DNA from 4 places in the Microbispora triticiradicis genome. Region 4 is predicted to be linked to each of the others. Evidence: riboswitches for the same ligand, from Rfam matches in the RefSeq annotation. Region 4 holds a riboswitch; each other region holds the start of a gene.

Region 1 (4,261 bases), 350 kb from region 4:
GAGGGCTACGTCCCCCCGGGAGGATGGGACCCTCCGGCCACCGTGAACGGCCTGCGGTGGTGGACTGTCAACTCAATCAACCTCTACAACAAGCGTTGGGCCTTCACCGCCACCAATTCGAATCCGGACGAGTCCTCGGTGTCGTCGATCTACTTCTCCACGGAGTACGACGGGAACTCCATGCACGTCAACCCTCGGGACTTCAGGAGTACCTACGGATGGCCCTGCCTCAAGGGCCATGCGGAGTTCGACAGCGGGCTGGACACGTGCACCTTCGTCCCCCGCACCGGAATGTGGTGGCTGTTCAACGGCCCATACTGCGCGAGAACGAACGGCTACGGAAACTCTCTCACCTGGTCGCCGTCGAGACTGACGGAGATTTGGGCGGGGCTCGGCCGGATCGACCGCGGAGACTTCGGTCAAGAAGAGAAAGACCACTGGGCCAACGGAATCTCCTGCGCCACGACCGACGGCAACGGCTACTACTGGCTCACCGCGGGAAACCGGGTCGCCGTCCTCGAACCGAACAGCGGAGATTTTCTGCCCATCTCCGGCTGGGACCGTCCCAGGGATCTGACTGAGATATGGCCGGCTCTCCAACACCTGGAGGAGGCCGGCATCATGGGCGACCAGACCCTGAAAGCCCTGTGCTGGGCACACAACGGCAACAGGGCGAAATGGTTTCTGGTCTTCCACAGCACGCTCTTCACCAATTACCCCGACGACGACTCGGGCAGTTTCGGTTACAACTTCATTGCGTGCCAGTCCAACACGGAGAACTGGTACTACAGCTGGAACGCCATGTTCAACTACCTGAACGGCCCATGGCCGTACCCGTCCTGCGATTGACCGCACCGCCCGGGGTGACGCCATGAAGACGATGGTCATCTCCGAGCCGGCGGCGCCGCGCCGCCTCGTCCCCGCGCGGGGGCGGCGGCGTACACCGGCGTGAACAGCACTGCCCGGCGCGACTTGTAGTACTGCTCGCACAACGGCAGGTGGTTGTGTCGCCGTGGTGCGCCGCCCCCGCCTCGTGCGACGCTCAGCGTCGCGATGCCGGTGCCCTTCTCGGCGTCGGGCTCGTGTTCGCCGGGCCTTGGTCCGGCAGCCTCGCGCACCGCGGCCAGGACAAGCTCGGCGCGGATCTTGGCGGCCATCCGGTCCGGCGTGGTGTAGCCGGCAACTCCCGACTGGTGCGGTCGATCGATGCCACCGCGCACCTCGAAGGTCACGGGGCCGCGTTGCACTTCACCCCCAGGCGCTCAGCCGTATCACCGGTACGAGGATCGGCCACACCCCAGGTCAGCGAGGCGCGTTCGCTGTGAGCGAACCGAGGTGTGAGCAGAGGAGAAGAAGGGGAACGCGGCAACCCCGGTGGGGCGGGCGAACCCGCCCTTTGCTCTCGCCGCCCCGGCGTCTCACCAGGCAAAACCCGACTTGTCATCACTTGACTGGTTTGGACGTGTCTATTACGTTTTGGGCAACTCGGGGCCCACTTGCTCATCTCAGTGGTCAAGAAAGCCCACCTCACACCGACGCGGCCGGCCGATCTCGGCCTGCCGTTCGGCTGCCTAATCCGCGCGAGCGGAGCCGGGGACCCAACCTCTTCCTGGGGTGAATCGGCATACCTGCCGTAGGGCGACTTCCAGCCCGAACCCGTCAGCTAACCCGGTCGGCAGCATGGAAGCAAAGGGAGTTCGCCCATCATGCACGCCCTCACGACCTGTCTGCGCACGGCCCTCGCCGGCGGAGTCCTCGCCTCTGCCGTGGCGATCGCCCCGCCCGCCGCGCAGGCGGCGGACAACCCGGCGGCCGGCAAGGGCCCGGCCGCCGTGGCCGCGCCGTCCCTGACCGAGATCGCCGCCCGGCTGCCCAAGGTCGGCCCCCAGGACGTCATCAAGCTGGCCGCGAGCCAGGTCGGCATCAGCGAGGACGCCGACGGCGGCGGGACCAAGTTCCAGGAGTGGTACATGACCAGCCCGCGCGCCCGCGAGACCCTCGCGCGGGACGGCGGGGCGCTGGAAGAGTACGAGAACGCCCCCTGGTGCGACATGTTCGTCTCCTGGGTCGGCCAGCAGCTCGGCATCCAGCCGGTCATGGGTTCCGACGCCTACACCGTGGAGCACGCCCGCTGGTTCGCCGACCACGGCCGCTGGGGCCGTACGCCCAAGCCCGGGGCCGTGGTGTTCTTCAGCTGGAGCGGCAGCAAGAAGATCGACGACATCCAGCACGTCGGCTTCGTCGTCAGGGACAACGGCAACGGCACGATCCGCACCGTCGAGGGCAACACCGGCAACGGAGCCGTCGAGGCCCGCACCCGCCCCACCTGGCAGGTCGCCGGGTACGGCTACCCGGTCTACCCCGCCGAACTCACCTCCTGACGAGATCCCGGGTTCCCACGTCTCCGCCGATCGGGACGGTGTCGATGAACTCGCATTTCATGGCGCACCGACCTGCCGGCCGCGCAACGCCGGACGCTCGCCCGTTTCCGGCGGCAGCACGGCCGGACCATCCCGGCGGGGGGTCGGCGAGACCGTCGGTGTGGAGTACGTGTCCAGAGTGCCGCGACCGCCGCTGGACGGGCTGATCGACGACCTTTACTACCTGGAGGGTGCGCCGCCGTACGCCCGGCTGACGCTGCCGCCGATGCCGGCGGCGTTGCTCATCGTCAATCTCGGGGCGCCGCGGTGACGTCCCGTTGGACGAGAGCGGCGAGCTGAAGGTGTCGCAGACGTCCTACGACTACACCCGGGCGTACTGGGACCAGATCGGAGTCACGATCGTCGGCCGCCACGTCTTCGACCTGACGGACGGCTGGGGCGGCAAGCCGCCGGGTGGCATCGACCACGTGGTCGTCGTGTCGCACCGGCCGATGCCCGAGGGCTGGGACCCCGAGGCGCCGTTTCACTTCGTCGACGGCGTCGAGGCGGCCGTGGCCAAGGCGCAGGAGCTCGCGGGTGACCGCATGGTCGAGGTCGCCGCCGGCGACGTCGGCGGCCAGGTGCTCGCCGCGGGCCTGGTCGACGAGGTGCGCATGGACGTCGTGCCTGTCGTGTTCGGGTCCGGCAAGCGCTACTTCGGGTCGGTCCACGCGCAGCACCTGTTGGAGGACCCTGACGTGGTGATCCAGGGCAACCGGGTGCTTCACCTGCGCTATCGGGTGCGCCGTTGACATGAGCGGGTACGCGAACAAGCCCACCGCGAACGGCGACAGAAGATCGGGCCTCCGGCCGCGTTCGCGCATCGCTGTCCCTGATCAGGCAGCCGACGCCGCCCTCTCATCAGAGAACGCCTGAGCGCCGACGGTTCCACCGCATGGCGGTAGGGACTCGTGGGACCCGGTCCCCGCCTGTCAGCTGTCTCCACCATGGTGAGCGGTGCCGCGGCCTCGCACCAACGGCAGGTACACCTCGTCGACGATCTCGACGAGGACATCGTCGGGCGCGGTGGGCGCCCCGCGTACGACGAACTCGTTGCGCAGCAGGACGACGGCCGTCGTGGCGACGCGGGGATGGAGCGCCTCGGGCGACGCCTCGCCGCGCGCGACCGCCCGCCCCAGGATGGTCAGCCAGGCGGCGGCCGCGGCGTCGCCGGACTGCTCCGGCAACTGTGTGAGGAACTCCTGCGCGCCGCCGGCGGCCGACATCAGCTCGCGCAGGATCGCGCCGAGGGGGGAGCTCCAGTGGCGGTTGGCCAGGCGCAGCATCTCCAGGACGTCGCCGCGCAGGTCGCCGGTGTCGGGCGGTTGCACCGCCGTGGCCAGTTGCCGGTAGGCGGCGATGCCGAGCGCGAGACGGTTGGGCCAGCGGCGGTAGATGGCGTTCTTGTTGGTGCCGGCGCGGGTGGCGACCTTGTCCATGGTCAGTCCGGCGTACCCGGATTCGAGCATCTCGTCCACCGCGGCGCGCAGGATCGCCTCCTCCAGGGAGGCGCCGCGGCGTCGCGTCCGCCCCGACCCCGGAGGCCTGACCGAGTCGTTCACCGCGAGCCTTCCCGCTTCACAACCGCGCGTACCTTACCTGTGGGTCCGGTGGGAAGATTAGCGGATCGTCAAGGCACTCGACGTACCTTGACAGGCGTGGGGGCGAGACATGATCACTCCCGGTTTGGCGTCTTGTCGCAGAGGACCCGGCCGGGCGATCGCACCATGTACTACCGGATGGCCGACGACGCCTGGCAGGCGGTGGTGCGGCAGCAGGTGGGGGGGATCGCCTCGTTCCTCGACATCACCCGCCAGGGCCTTGACCTGGTCGGCCCCGAC
Region 2 (4,261 bases), on a different contig from region 4:
CTACCAGGCCAGACAGGCGGGGCTGGGGCCGGAGGAGGACGCCTGGGACCTGCAGCGCGCGTTCATGGACTATCTGGAGGGCGCGTGGCGCGAGCCGGGCAACGGGCTCTGGGAGGTGCGCGGGCCGCGCCGCCCGTTCGTGCACGCGAAGGTCCTCGCGTGGGTGGCCGCGGACCGGATGGTCGCCTCGGTGGAGCGGCAGGGCCTCGACGGTCCGGTGGGCCGCTGGCGCGCCCTGCGGGAGGAGATCCACCAGGACGTGTGCGCCCACGGGTACGACCCCGGCCGCAACACCTTCACCCAGTTCTACGGCTCCAGGGGGCTGGACGCCGCGCTGCTGCTGATCCCCCGGCTCGGCTTCCTGCCGCTGGACGACCCCCGCCTGGCGGGAACCGTCGACGCCGTGTGCCGCGAGCTCACGGAGGACGGATTCGTGCTGCGCTACCGGCCGGAGGCCGACGGCGTGGACCGGCTGCCGGGCGGGGAGGGGGTCTTCGTCCCCTGCTCCTTCTGGCTCGCGCACGCGCTCGCCCTGCTGGGCCGGCGCAGTCGGGCGCGGGCGCTGTTCGAGCGGCTGCTGTCCCTGCGCAACGACGTCGGCCTGCTGGCGGAGGAGTACGACCCCGGCCGCCGTCGCCAGGTGGGCAACTTCCCCCAGGCCTACAGCCACGTTTCGATCGTCAACACGGCGGAGGCCCTGACGGCGGCGGTGCAATCTGCCTGACAGATGTACTTCATCTGCAATCCGCGCGTCTCGCGGTCTCCCCTCCGTGCCGTCCCCGGTTGCATGATGCAAGAGAGGGGTCTCGGGCCCCCGGCCACCTGGGAGAAGAGGTGACACATCATGGTGCAACCAGGTCTGGCTCGACGCCCGGACGTCACGGAGCTGCGCCAGACGTACGACCGGGCGGGATCGACCGCCCCGGCGCAGGTCATGGACGCGGTGACGCTCCTCGCCGGCCTCTACCTCGCCATCTCGCCGTGGATCGTGGGATTCACCGGGTTCGGCGGCCTGACGGTCAACAACCTGATCGTCGGGCTGGTCGTCACGGCGCTCGCGCTGAGCTGCGCCTCCGCGTTCGGCCGGACGTACGGCGTGAGCTGGGTGACACCGGTGCTCGGCGTCTGGGCGATCATCGCGCCGTGGGTGATCAGAGGCCAGCCGGCGACCACCGCGACCATCTGGAACAACGTGGTCACCGGAGCGATCATCTTCCTGTTCGGCCTCGGCGCGCTCGCGTTCGCGGCCAACTACCGGCAGCACGAGCACGGCCGGCGGAGAGGAGTCGGCGCACCCGGCGGTGAGTGGTAGCCGGCGCGGCAGCCCGCCGCCTGCGGTCCGACGCCAGCGGTCCGACGCGGCGGGGCCGGCCGGATCGACGGGGCGTGAGAGGGTCCGAGCCCGCTCACGCCCCGCCATCGTGATCACCCCGCGTCATACGGGAGCCCGAGTGCCAGACGGGCCCGTACCGGGCGATGTGGCGCATATCACGGTTAGGTGCCGTCGGGGCGAGGACCTGCGGAAGCGTGGTGCAGAAGGTGCAGAAATGGACCCGTTTGCCGGTTTTTCGGTCGTGTCCTACTCGTGATCTACTATGCTTCCGGTCAGTGCGCCGGTGCGTGGTCCTCAACCCGAGGACGACCGGCGACCGCCGAATCCCGGATGTCATCGAACCCGGGAACCGGGGACCCACGTCTCTCTGGGGTGAATCCGGACCATCCGGTAGGGCTACTCCTGGCCCGAACCCGTCAGCTAACCCGGTAGGCGGCCAAGGAGAGGAGAGCGCGTGGAGTGTCCGCTCCACCTGCCCACCCGGTCCGGCCTCCGTCGCCGTACCACATGCCCGCCCTGGAACGTCTCCAGGCTTCCGGGGTGACGGCGCGCCCGTGACGGGCTGCCACATCTCCCGTTTCTGAATCCCGTCCGACCCCGCCCGCCCGGGGACCGCCGCGGCCGTGTCCGCCGGTGCGTCCGCCGGCGTGACGGTCGGTGTGACGGTCATGCCCGCATGCCGTCGTGCCCGGCGGCGGGTTCGTCATGTTCTGACGCGCGCCATAGGAGCCTTCGATTTCTACCGATCCGATAGCACAGCAGTTGCTCGACGCCGTACGCCCGGAGCTCGGCTACCGGGAACGGCCCGGGAAGCCGACCAAGTTCGGCGAGTGGTACGCCGACAACATCGCCATGGACTCCGACTTCAAGGCGGCTCCCTGGTGCGACATGTTCGTCTCGTGGGCGGCCGACCGGGCCGGCGTGCAGGACCACGTCGGCGAGTTCGCGCTGACCACCCGGCACGCCAAGTGGTTCGAGCAGCAGGGCGCCTGGAGTCGCGAGCCGGAACCCGGGGCCGTGGTCTTCTTCGACTGGTCGGGGTCGAAGCGCATCAAGGACATCGACCACGTCGGCATCGTCGAGAAGGTCGTCGGCGGCAAGGTCCACACGATCGAGGGCAACGTCGACGGCGTCTGGCTCAAGCGCAAGGTGCGCGACTCCAGCAAGATCGTCGGGTACGGCCTGCCACGCAAGGTCAAGGTGATCCCGAAGGTGACCGTCACCGTCCAGCCCGTGGCGGCGGACGCCGCGGTTCAGGGGGCGGTGGTCCAGGGGGCGGTGGTCCAGGGGGCGGCGGCGTCGGCCACGCGGAGCATGGCCGCGGGTCACGGGCAGCCGCCGGGCACGGCCTTCTCGCCGAGCGACGCCGTCCTGCCGGCCGGTCTGCTGTTCGCGCTCGTGTCGACCGCGGTGACCGGTCTGCGCTTCAGGGCCGCCGCGGCGGCGACGTCCGGCGGACGGCACCGAAGGGGTGGCCCGCGGCGGGAGGGGTACGGCGGCGAGCGGCGCGGCCAGGAGGTCGTGGGAGCCGGGGTGTCCGGCCCCGCCGCGGCGCAGGAGCCGTTCCACCTCCTCGGCTGACCGGCCGGAGAGGCGCCTGGGAACACTCTGGGAGTTCGAGATCGTTTGCGGGTGTCTGTGAAATTCGGCGACTCGCGCGGCTAGGGTGGGCAGCCACCCGCGGAAGCCGTGGAGCTTTCCCCCGATACGACCGCTGGGAGTTGTCTCACATGTACGGGCGCGTCCCCTCACAGACGAGCCAGGATGATCAGTTTCGTCAGGAGATCCTCTCCAGCGACGAGCCGTCCGGCACGAAGAGCAGGAAGCCCCTCGTCATCGTCGCCGTGATCCTGGTCGCCGTACTCGCGGCGGCGGGCGCGGGCTTCGCGTTGCGCGGCTCCACGGACCCGGGCCCCTCCGCGGGCGGTGCCGGGCAGCAGACGGCGCCGGCGCAGGAGAACGGCGCCGGTGATCCCGCCGAGGCGGGACCGGACTCCGGAACCGACGCCGAGGACGGCGCGGATGACGGCGCGGATGACGGCGCGGATGACGGCGCGGATGACGGCTTGGCGGGCGACGCCGAGGGCGGCGGCGCGGACGGAGGCGCGGACGGCGGCTCCGCGCAGGCGCCAGCCGGAGACGGCACGGGCACCGGCGCGGGCTCCGGCGCCGGTGGGTCCACCGGTCAGGCGCCCGGAGGCACGGGCCAGGCGAAGACCGGGCCGGCCGGAAAGGCGGGCGGCGGCACGAAGGGCGGCGGCACGAAGGGCGGCGCGGGCACCGGCTCCGGCGGAGGCGACGACACGCCCTCGACGGCCGGTGGCTCCGGCGGCCTCATCCCGGGGGAATGCGCCGCCTCCGGATGCTGAGTCCGCGTGACGACCGCGTGCCCGGCGAGTGCGCCGCCCCCGCGAGCCCGGCCGGCTTCCGGCGGGCGTACCGGATCACCAAGTCCGTGCAGGCGACGGGTCAGGAGGACGGATCGGGCCAGCCGAGCGGGAACGAGACGGTCGTGGGCGGTTCGCCGGCCGCGTCGGTGAACTCGCGCATGGCGGTGATCAGAGCCTGACGCCGGGGAGCGGACATCCGGGCGAGGATCGCCGCGATCTCCGCCTTGCGCCGGGCGGTGACCTCGTCCACGATGCGCGAGCCTACGTCGGTCAGCCGCAGCAGCGTCTCCCGCCGGTTCTGCGGGTTCACCTCGCGCTTCAGCAGCCCGGCGGCGGCGAGGCGGTCCGCCATCCGCATCGCGGTCGAGGGATTCACGCCGAGTCTCTCGGCCAGCGTGACCAGTTTGGTCTCTCCCTGCCCGACCACCAGCAGCATCCGGAACTGCGGCAGTGTGACTCTGTCCTCCGCGGAGGCGAGGGAGCGTGCGGAGATCGCGACGAGCACCCGCGACGCGGTGAGCACGGCGGACGTGACGGC
Region 3 (4,261 bases), on a different contig from region 4:
ACGTCCCCACCAACGTCCAGCGGCCGTCGGTGGACGGCCGTAACTACAACATCGCCGGTCCGTCGGCGTACACGCACGAGGTCTGCCTCGACATCCCGGACACCGAGACGTTCACGATCGAGGTACAGATCCACTCCTCCGACGGGTCCACGACCGTGTTCGTGGACGACCGGCCCGGCGATAAGGTCTTCCGCTTCTCGCCCGGCGCCAACAGCTGGTGGCAGGTCTACGGCACGTTGACCGGGCCCGGCAGCACCTACCTCTACTACACCTGGAACGAGAAGCAGATCCCGGCCTGACGCGGAACGGGCCGGTCGCCTCGCTCGGCGAGGCCGCCGGCCCTCGAAGCTCCTGCTCAGTACATCGAGATGTGGACGTGGTCATAGTGGTTGGCGGTGACGCCGCCGCGGTCGGACATGGGGCGCCAGCCCGGGTGGCCGAGGTTGTAGATGCGCTGCTGCCAGATGACGTACATCACGCCGAGCTTCGGGCCGTTCTTGATGGCCCAGGCGGCCAAGCTGTCGCCGAGCGCCTTCATCTGGGCCGAGGGCATGGCGCCGCCCGAGCTCATCATGAAGTCGCAGGCGCGGCCGAGGGGGTGCTCACCGCTGTTCTCGGCCCGGTAGCAGCCGACAGGGAAGCTCAGATCGAAGTGGTCCTCCACCTCCGAGCGCATGAGCCGCATCCGGGGCGTGATGTTGTCCGCGCCCGCCGGCAGTTCGGGCGCCCACGACCCGCTGCCCCTCCGGCCCGGGGCGATCGGGACCAGACGGTCGATCTTGTCCTTGATGTCGTCGATGAGCTTCTCGGCCTCCCGGCGCCGACCGGCGACCTCCGCGGCCTGCGACTTCAGCGACGCGGTGAGCGCCCTCGCCGCCTCGGCGGCCTTCTGCCGTTCGGCGCGGACCTCGTCGACCCGCGCGAGTCTCGCGGCCTGTTCCTCCTTGAGCTGGTACGCCACCGCGGAGACGGTCAGGTTGGGCAGGACCCGCACGCTGTCGGTCTGGTACCGCAGCCCGACGAACTCCCGGACCTCGTCGAGGGTCGCCGTGTAGTCGGCCTCCGCCCTGCTCACGCGGGCGCGCGCCGCCGCCTCGTCGTCCCGCGCCCGGGCGAGCGCGACCCGCTTGGCGTTGTAGTCGGCGATGAGCCGGTCGACCTTCTTCTGCAGGCCGGCGAGCTGCTTCTTGAGCTGCCTCTCCGTCGGCTTGGGGGCGGCGGCGCCCCCGGCGGCCGTGCCGAGAACGAGGGCCGCGGCGGTCAACACACCGGCGGCCAGGGGGAACGCGCGGGGCAGAGCCCACTCCTCTCCATCTGCCGACCGGGTTAGCTGACGGGTGCGGGCTGGAGGAGCCCGGGCAGCGACGTGCCTTTACCCCAGAGGCGTGAACGGGTCCCCGGCTCCCGGGCGAGGCGCCCGGGATTAGGCGGCACCGGCTGTGACCGGTGGTGCCAGGGATACTAGTGGTAAAGAAATGGTGACTGCCACCCCAAGTCGCAACCGTACGGAGATCAGTCCGTTACCACCTCGCGCAGCATGCGGGCGGCCTCCTCCGGCAGCACGTCGTTGACGAAGGCGCCCATCGCCGACTCCGATCCGGCGAGGTACTTCAGCTTGTCCGCCGCCCGCCGGATCGTGAAGAGCTGGAGGTGCAGGTAGGCCAGATCCCGGCGGTAGGTGACCGGAGCCTGGTGCCAGGCCGCGACGTACGGCATGACGACGCCGAACAGGCCGTCCAGGCGGCGCAGCACGTCGATGTACAGCGGCGCGAAGGCGGCCCGCTCCTCCGCCGACAGCGCCGGGATGTCCGGCACCCGGCGGTGCGGGTAGAGGTGCACCTCGAAGGGGTACCGGGCGGCGGCCGGGACGAAGGCCGTCCAGTGCTCGTTGGCGGCCACGACGCGGGGCCCCTTCCGCTCGGCCGCCAGGACGTCCGCGAACAGGTTGCCGCCGCGGTGCCGGGCGGCGGTCTCCAGCATCTGCCGGGTACGCGGCGTGACGTACGGATAGGCGTAGATCTGCCCATGCGGGTGCGGCAGCGTGATGCCGATCTCGGCGCCGCGGTTCTCGAAGCAGAAGACCTGCTCCACGCCGGGCAGCGCGGACAGTTCGGCCGTGCGGTCGGCCCACGCCTCGACGACCAGCGCGGCCTGCTCGTCGCCGAGGGAGCTGAAGGAGGCGTCGTGGTCGGAGGTGAAGCAGACGACCTCGCAGCGCCCGGTCCCCGGCCGCACCTCGCTCAGCCCGCCCACCTGCTCGTACGCGCCGGTGTTGAAGCTGAACGACGGGAAGCGGTTCTCGAACACCGCCACCTCGTACGGCGAGGGGATCTCCGAGCCGGGATGCCCGGGGCAGAGCGGGCACTCCTGGGCGGATGGCAGGTGGGTGCGGGTCTGGCGGTGCCGGGCGACGGCCACCCACTCGTCCATGAGCGGGTCGTGACGCAACTCGGACGCGAGGGGGCGCGCGGGCAGATCCCGGGGGTCGGCCACGTCGTGGTCGGCGTCGTCGCGGCGGTCGAAATAGATCAGCTCCCGGCCGTCGGCCAGATGAGCGATGGTGCGCTTCACGGTGCGATCTCCAGCTTCACAGTGCTCTTCTCCGGCGTCGCGGCGGCGTCACACGGAGGCGGTCTTCAGGGGCGCCTCGCCGGACGGATCCGCGAGGAGGAGCTCGCCGGCGTGCTCCGACAGCACGGCGCGGGCGTCCTCGGGCAGGCCCGTGTCGCTCACGACCACGTCGGCCTCGCCGAGGGCCGCGATCGTGCTGATGCCGACGGTCCCCCACTTGGTGTGGTCGGCCAGGACGACGAGCCGCTGGGCGGCGGCGATCAGGGCGCGGTCGGTCTCCGCCTCCAGCAGGTTGGGGGTGGTGAAACCGGCCCGGACGCTCATGCCGTGCACGCCGAGCATGAGGATGTCGACGTTCAGGGAGCGGACGGCCGCGACCGCGACCGGGCCGACCAGCGCGTCGGACGGCGTCCGCACGCCGCCCACGAGCACCACGGTCTGGTCGGGCCGTCCCGCCCGGTGGAAGACGTCGGCCACCTGGACGGAGTTGGTGATCACGGTCAGCTCGGGCACGTCCACCAGGTGGTGGGCCAGCGTCCAGGTCGTCGTGCCGGCCGAGAGCGCGACGGAGCTTCCCGGCCGTACGAGCGGGGCCGCGCAGCGGGCGACGGCCTCCTTCTCGGCCTGCTGCCGCATCGACTTGGCCGCGAAGCCCGGCTCCTCGGTGGAGCCGGCACCGGTGGCGGTGGCCCCGCCGTGCACCTTGACGATCAGGCCGCGCTCCGCCAGGACCTCCAGGTCGCGGCGGATCGTCATGTCCGACACCCCGAGCTCACGCACGAGTTGCGCGACCCGGACCCCGCCGGACCTGCGGACTCTCTCCAGGATCGCCTGCTGCCGTTGCTGGGCCAGCATCCGCCACTCCTTTAAACAGATTCCAACAGATTATGCACACATCCGTACAGGAGTGTTGAGCCGGGGTGCGGGTACTTGCCGCCGCCCGCCCCCGGGGGGACAGTGGGCGAAACCCGTACTCCAGGGAAGGCGGCCGCGATGGGCAGACGCGCACGCAAGTCGAAGGCCCGCAGGAAGAAGAAGGCCAACCACGGCAAGCGTCCTACGGGGCGATAGCCCGGTTCCGGGTCCGTCTCAGGGGGTCCTGCCCCACGCCGTGAGCAGCCTGGTCTGCTGGTCGGCGCCGGCCGGGACGTCGCGCTCGTCCCCGATCACGCCTGCCTCGCGGTAGCCGTCCCACGCCTTGGCGAACCATTCGGCGCAGGACGCGACGAGGTCGGGGTCGAGCCGTTCCGGACCGCCGACGGCACGCGCGAGGTCCCAGGTGTGGATCAGCGCGTCCGCGAACAGCTCGGTGATGTACTCCTCGCCCGGCACGTCGCCGAAGGACAGATGAGCCACGCTCGTGAGGGCGCCCTCGGCGTACACCGCCTGGACGGCGCCCTGCGCGGACGCCTCGAACGCCTTCACCGGGTCGTCGCCGAGCACGTCGCCCTCGAACGCGTCGCCCACCTCGGCGGCCGTACGGCCCGACAGCAGTTCGGGAGCCCACAGGTTCTCGGTCACCAGGTGGTTCACCAGCCCCCGGACGTCCCAGTCGACGCAGGGCGTCGGCAGGTCCCACTGTCCGGGGCGGACGAGATGGAGGCGGTCGCCGAAACCGTCGAGCGCCCTGCGGTACGCGTCCCGGATGTCGATCATGTCCCCTCCTCGCCACGAGCTCCCCGATTCGACC
Region 4 (4,261 bases):
CGGCCGTCGTGCAGCGGTCGGACGACGCGATCTCCGTACGGACCGGGCAGATCACCGCCGATGACGTCGTCCGCGTCGAGGAGGCCCTGGACCGGCGCGTCGGGGAGGTCACCAAGCAGCGCGACGAGCTCGTCGGGCCGAGCCTGGGCGCGGAGCTGCGCCGCAACGCGCTCATCGCGCTCGGCGTCGCGCTCGCGGCCCAGCTCGCCTACCTGGCGTTCCGGTTCCGGTGGACGTTCGGCGCCGCCGCCGTGGCGGCGCTCTTCGTGGACGCGGCCGTCGTCTTGGGCGCGTTCGCCTGGCTGGGCAAGCCGATCGACGGCGTCTTCCTCGCCGCGATGCTGACGATCATCGGGTACTCGGTCAACGACAAGGTCGTGCTCTTCGACCGGGTCCGCGAGCTGTGGCCGGTGTCGCGGGGGACGCCCTTCGGGCGGGTGGTGAACACGGCGATCCTGCAGACCGTGCCGCGTACGGTGAACACGGGTCTCGGCGCGCTGTTCATCCTGGCGGCGCTGGCGGTGTTCGGCGGCGACTCGCTGCGCGACTTCGCGATCGCCCTGCTGATCGGCATCGTGGCGGGCACGCTGTCGTCGTCGTTCGTGGCGGGGCCGGCGGCGATCGAGCTGGAGAGGCGCGCCGGTCAGCCGCCGCCCGCGCCCGCCGCTCCGCGTCGCCGGCCCGTGGCCCGCGACGGATCGGGCGCGGTGGTCTGATGTGGTCGGAAATGGTGTGAAATCGGGCTGAGGATGGTCCCGGGGCGGGCGGCGCCCGCCCCGGAACCACGGAGCCTCAGCGGCGGCCGAGGGCGCGCAGCTCGACAGGGCTCAGCGCGGAGACGTTCTGGTCGATCGGCGAGTCGGTGTACTGGTGGATCGCCCAGCTCTTCCAGTCGGCCGGCGGGGTGATGTCGCCCGGGTTCCGGCTGTAGTGGGCCACCCACAGCGGATAGTCGCCCAGGCCCCGGCCGTACTTGTCGGCGAAGTTCCAGCCGCTGTAGAACATCGGCCGGACGCCGGTCTTGGCGGTCACGTACTCCAGCCATTTCCTGGCCCAGGCGTTGACGCGCTGCACCGACTGGCCGTCGGCGGTCTCCAGGTCGAGCACGAGGATGTCGCCGGGCTTGCCCGGCTGCGCGTTCACCACCCGGAGGAAGTGGTCGGCCTCGGCGATCGGGTCGTTGGAGGGGTGGCCGTAGTGGTAGACGCCGCGGACGATCCCCTTCTTGTCCAGCTCCCGCCAGTGCCGGGGGAAGGACGAGTCGACCCAGTCCAGGCCTTCGGTCGCCTTGATGAAGCCGAACTGCGCCCGGCTGTTGATCCAGTCGTGGTCGGCCTCGTAGCCGGAGACGTCCTGGCCGTACGTGTGCGGGTTCGCGTAGGCGGGAGCGGGCGCGGCCGCGGTGGCGGCGAGCGTGGCGGCGGTGAGGGTGGCCGTGCCGGCCGTGACCGCGAGTGCCGCCGCGGCGAGGGCGGCGCGCAGGCGGCGGGCGGAGGGCCGCCCGGCGGGAGAGAACCTGATGGTGGGCATGACGCGGGTTGAGCTCCTTGCTTCCATGCCGCCTACCGGGTTAGCTGACGGGTTCGGGCAGGAAGTGCCCTACGGGCGCATCTGGGGGTCTGCGCGCCGATTCACCCCGAGAAGTGGGTCCCCGGTTCCGCGGAACGCGGACTCGGCGGCCGCGCGCACAGAAGAGCGCACGGTCCGGGCAACGACACGGCAACGGAGGCGACGCGGATGTCACCGGTACCCATGCCGTGGCACCTAAAGGTACATACAGCTCAACAATGGTGTAAACCTGACAAAACCTGTTTTTACCTGGGAAGACTCGTCATGCAGGCCGCCCCGTTGGACGGGATCCCGTGCGGCGCGGCGCCGAGGGGGTTTGTAAGTTCGTGATCTGAGCGCTGAGTCACCGGACCAGAGCCGCACCGAAGGCACACCGGAGCCACCGGACCGCACGCGAGAGGTGAACCCATGACCGCAGCTTCCGCCGGCCCCGGCCTCGGCGACCCCGGCTCCGGCGACGCGCCGCCGCCGTCGCCCGCGGAGTTCCGGCGCGCGCTCGGGATGTTCGCGACCGGCGTGACCGTGGTCACGGGGCTCGACGACGGCGATCCGGTGGGGTTCGCCTGCCAGTCGTTCGCGTCGGTGTCCCTCGAACCACCGCTCGTGCTCTTCTGCGCCGACCACAAGGGCCGCGCCTGGCCGCGGATCAGGAAGTCCGGCCGCTTCTGCGTCAACGTCCTCGGCGAGGAGCAGGTCGACGTGTGCGCCAGGTTCGGATCGAGCAACGGCGACAAGTTCGCCGGGCTCGCCTGGGACCTGTCCCGCTGGGGCACGCCCGTCCTGCGGGACGTGCTGCTGCGCGTCCACGGCGAGGTCCGGGAGGTGCACGTGGCCGGAGACCACGACGTGGTGATCGGCCTCGTCCGCGAACTCGAACCCGTCCATCCGGAGCAGCGGCCGATGCTGTTCTTCCGCGGCAGGTTCGGCGTGTACCACGACGACCCCGCCACGGCGCTCGGGCCCAACCTGTGGGGCTGGGGCGACCACTGGGGGTGAGGCCGCGCGGGGGGCGGGGCCGTGACCTGCCGGTGACTTGATAGCCTGCCTGCTCCGCGAAATCGGCGGACAGGCGGCGAATCGGGGGCCTGATGCGGGAGGGGCGGGTACGGCTCGGCGGAGCACTGGACACGGCCGGGATCCTGTTCGCCGCGATCTTCTTCTGCCTGTCCCTCACGCCGTCGCTGCTGCCCCGCTCGTGGCCGCTGCAGGGGATCATCGCGGGGGTGCTGACCGCGACCGGATACCTGGCCGGCGTGACCGCCGGCGCCCTGGCCCGCCGGAGCGCCGCCCCGGTCGTCCGGCGGTATGCCGAGGCCCGGTGCGCGGGATGGCGCGAGGGGTGGCGCCGTACGGGACGGCGGCGGGTCCGCCGCCTGGTCGCGACGTTCGGCTGCGGGCTGGGCGCCGCGTCGCTGGTCCTCGGCGTACGCGCCCAGAGGGCCATCTACCCGTTGATGGGGCTGCGCCCGCCGGAACGGCTCGGCTATCTCGGCGTGCCGTTCGTCGCGGCGGCGGTGTTCCTGCTCCTGCTGGCCGCCGCCAGGGCGCTGCGCGTCGCCGCCCGGGCGCTCGGAGGCGTGCTCGGCAGGTGGATCCCCGCCACGGCGGCGCGGCTGGCCGCGACGCTCGGCGTCGGCGTGCTGGCCGTCCTGCTGACCGACGGGATCCTCACCGAGGCCCTGCTCAGAGGGGCCGACAACAGCTTCGCGGCGATCAACAGCGAGACCGCGCCCGGCACCTCGCGGCCCCGGTCCGCCGCCGTCTCTGGCGGCCCCTCCTCCCTGGTCTCCTTCGCGTCGCTCGGTTTGGAGGGCCGGGCGTTCGTCGCAGGCGCTCCCACCGTCGGGGAACTCAGCGGTTTCACCGGGCGGCCCGCGCTCCCGCCGGTCCGGGTCTACGCGGGACTCGACTCCGCCGCGACCGCCCGCGAGCGGGCCGCCCTCGCCGTACGGGAGCTCGACCGGACCGGCGCGTTCCGCCGGGCGGTGCTGTGCGTGATCACGACGACCGGCACGGGCTGGGTGGACCCCCAAGCCGCCGCCGCCCTGGAGTTCATGTACGGCGGGGACACCGCGCTGGTCTCGATGCAGTACTCCTACCTGCCGAGCTGGCTGTCGTTCCTGGTGGACCGCGAGCGCGTCACGGCGGCCGGGCGCGAGCTGTTCGGCCAGGTGTACGCCCGGTGGTCGCGGCTGCCCGCCGGTCACCGGCCCCGGCTGCTGGTGTTCGGGGAGAGCCTCGGGGCGTTCGGCGCGGAGTCGGCGTTCCGCGACGACCGCGACCTGCGCGAGCGCACCGACGGCGCGCTTTTCGTCGGGCCGCCCGACAGCAGCCCGCTGTGGCGGCGGTTCGTGGACGGCCGCGACCCGGGCAGCCGGGAGGTGCTGCCCGTCTACCGGGACGGCGAGACCGTGCGCTTCGCCAACGGGCCCGAGGACCTGCCCGCGCCCGCCTCCTGGGACGGGTCGCGGGTGGTCTATCTCCAGCATCCCTCCGATCCGATCGTGTGGTGGACCCCGCGGCTGGTCCTCGGCCGCCCGGACTGGCTGGAGGAACGGCGCGGCGACGACGTGCTGCCCTGGATCCGCTGGTATCCGTTCGTCACGTTCTGGCAGGTCACCGCGGATCTGGTGTTCTCCCTCGACGCGCCGCCCGGCCACGGGCACGACTACGACGGCGAGGTGGCCGCCGC

Evidence for each region. Region 4 has a riboswitch for cyclic di-AMP ahead of FED44_RS13755 (glycoside hydrolase family 25 protein). Riboswitches for the same ligand answer to the same signal wherever they lie in the genome.
Region 1: another riboswitch for cyclic di-AMP. It lies ahead of FED44_RS12065 (CHAP domain-containing protein); the one in region 4 lies ahead of FED44_RS13755 (glycoside hydrolase family 25 protein).
Region 2: another riboswitch for cyclic di-AMP. It lies ahead of FED44_RS36305 (CHAP domain-containing protein); the one in region 4 lies ahead of FED44_RS13755 (glycoside hydrolase family 25 protein).
Region 3: another riboswitch for cyclic di-AMP. It lies ahead of FED44_RS22745 (VldE C-terminal domain-containing protein); the one in region 4 lies ahead of FED44_RS13755 (glycoside hydrolase family 25 protein).

What each region holds. Positions count from the first base shown of each region.
Region 1 covers NZ_VANP01000004.1:162,470-166,730, forward strand. Annotated here, with positions in the region: gene FED44_RS12055 (hypothetical protein) at 1-849, shown strand, start outside; gene FED44_RS12060 (hypothetical protein) at 885-1,232, opposite strand; cyclic di-AMP (ydaO/yuaA leader) riboswitch at 1,559-1,693, shown strand; gene FED44_RS12065 (CHAP domain-containing protein) at 1,707-2,381, shown strand; gene FED44_RS12070 (hypothetical protein) at 2,551-2,691, shown strand; gene FED44_RS12075 (dihydrofolate reductase family protein) at 2,699-3,172, shown strand; gene FED44_RS12080 (TetR/AcrR family transcriptional regulator) at 3,353-3,982, opposite strand; gene FED44_RS12085 (hypothetical protein) at 4,115-4,261, shown strand, end outside.
Region 2 covers NZ_VANP01000002.1:594,286-598,546, forward strand. Annotated here, with positions in the region: gene FED44_RS07680 (glycoside hydrolase family 15 protein) at 1-724, shown strand, start outside; gene FED44_RS07685 (SPW repeat protein) at 845-1,312, shown strand; cyclic di-AMP (ydaO/yuaA leader) riboswitch at 1,641-1,784, shown strand; gene FED44_RS36305 (CHAP domain-containing protein) at 2,096-2,914, shown strand; gene FED44_RS35685 (hypothetical protein) at 3,064-3,702, shown strand; gene FED44_RS07695 (MarR family winged helix-turn-helix transcriptional regulator) at 3,803-4,261, opposite strand, start outside.
Region 3 covers NZ_VANP01000009.1:22,588-26,848, reverse strand. Annotated here, with positions in the region: gene FED44_RS22750 (hypothetical protein) at 1-299, shown strand, start outside; gene FED44_RS22745 (VldE C-terminal domain-containing protein) at 356-1,267, opposite strand; cyclic di-AMP (ydaO/yuaA leader) riboswitch at 1,302-1,440, opposite strand; gene galT (galactose-1-phosphate uridylyltransferase) at 1,513-2,571, opposite strand; gene FED44_RS22735 (DeoR/GlpR family DNA-binding transcription regulator) at 2,620-3,426, opposite strand; gene FED44_RS38515 (50S ribosomal protein bL37) at 3,565-3,642, shown strand; gene FED44_RS22730 (TIGR03086 family metal-binding protein) at 3,661-4,227, opposite strand.
Region 4 covers NZ_VANP01000004.1:509,917-514,177, forward strand. Annotated here, with positions in the region: gene secD (protein translocase subunit SecD) at 1-716, shown strand, start outside; gene FED44_RS13755 (glycoside hydrolase family 25 protein) at 793-1,530, opposite strand; cyclic di-AMP (ydaO/yuaA leader) riboswitch at 1,545-1,688, opposite strand; gene FED44_RS13760 (flavin reductase family protein) at 1,978-2,565, shown strand; gene FED44_RS13765 (alpha/beta hydrolase) at 2,658-4,261, shown strand, end outside.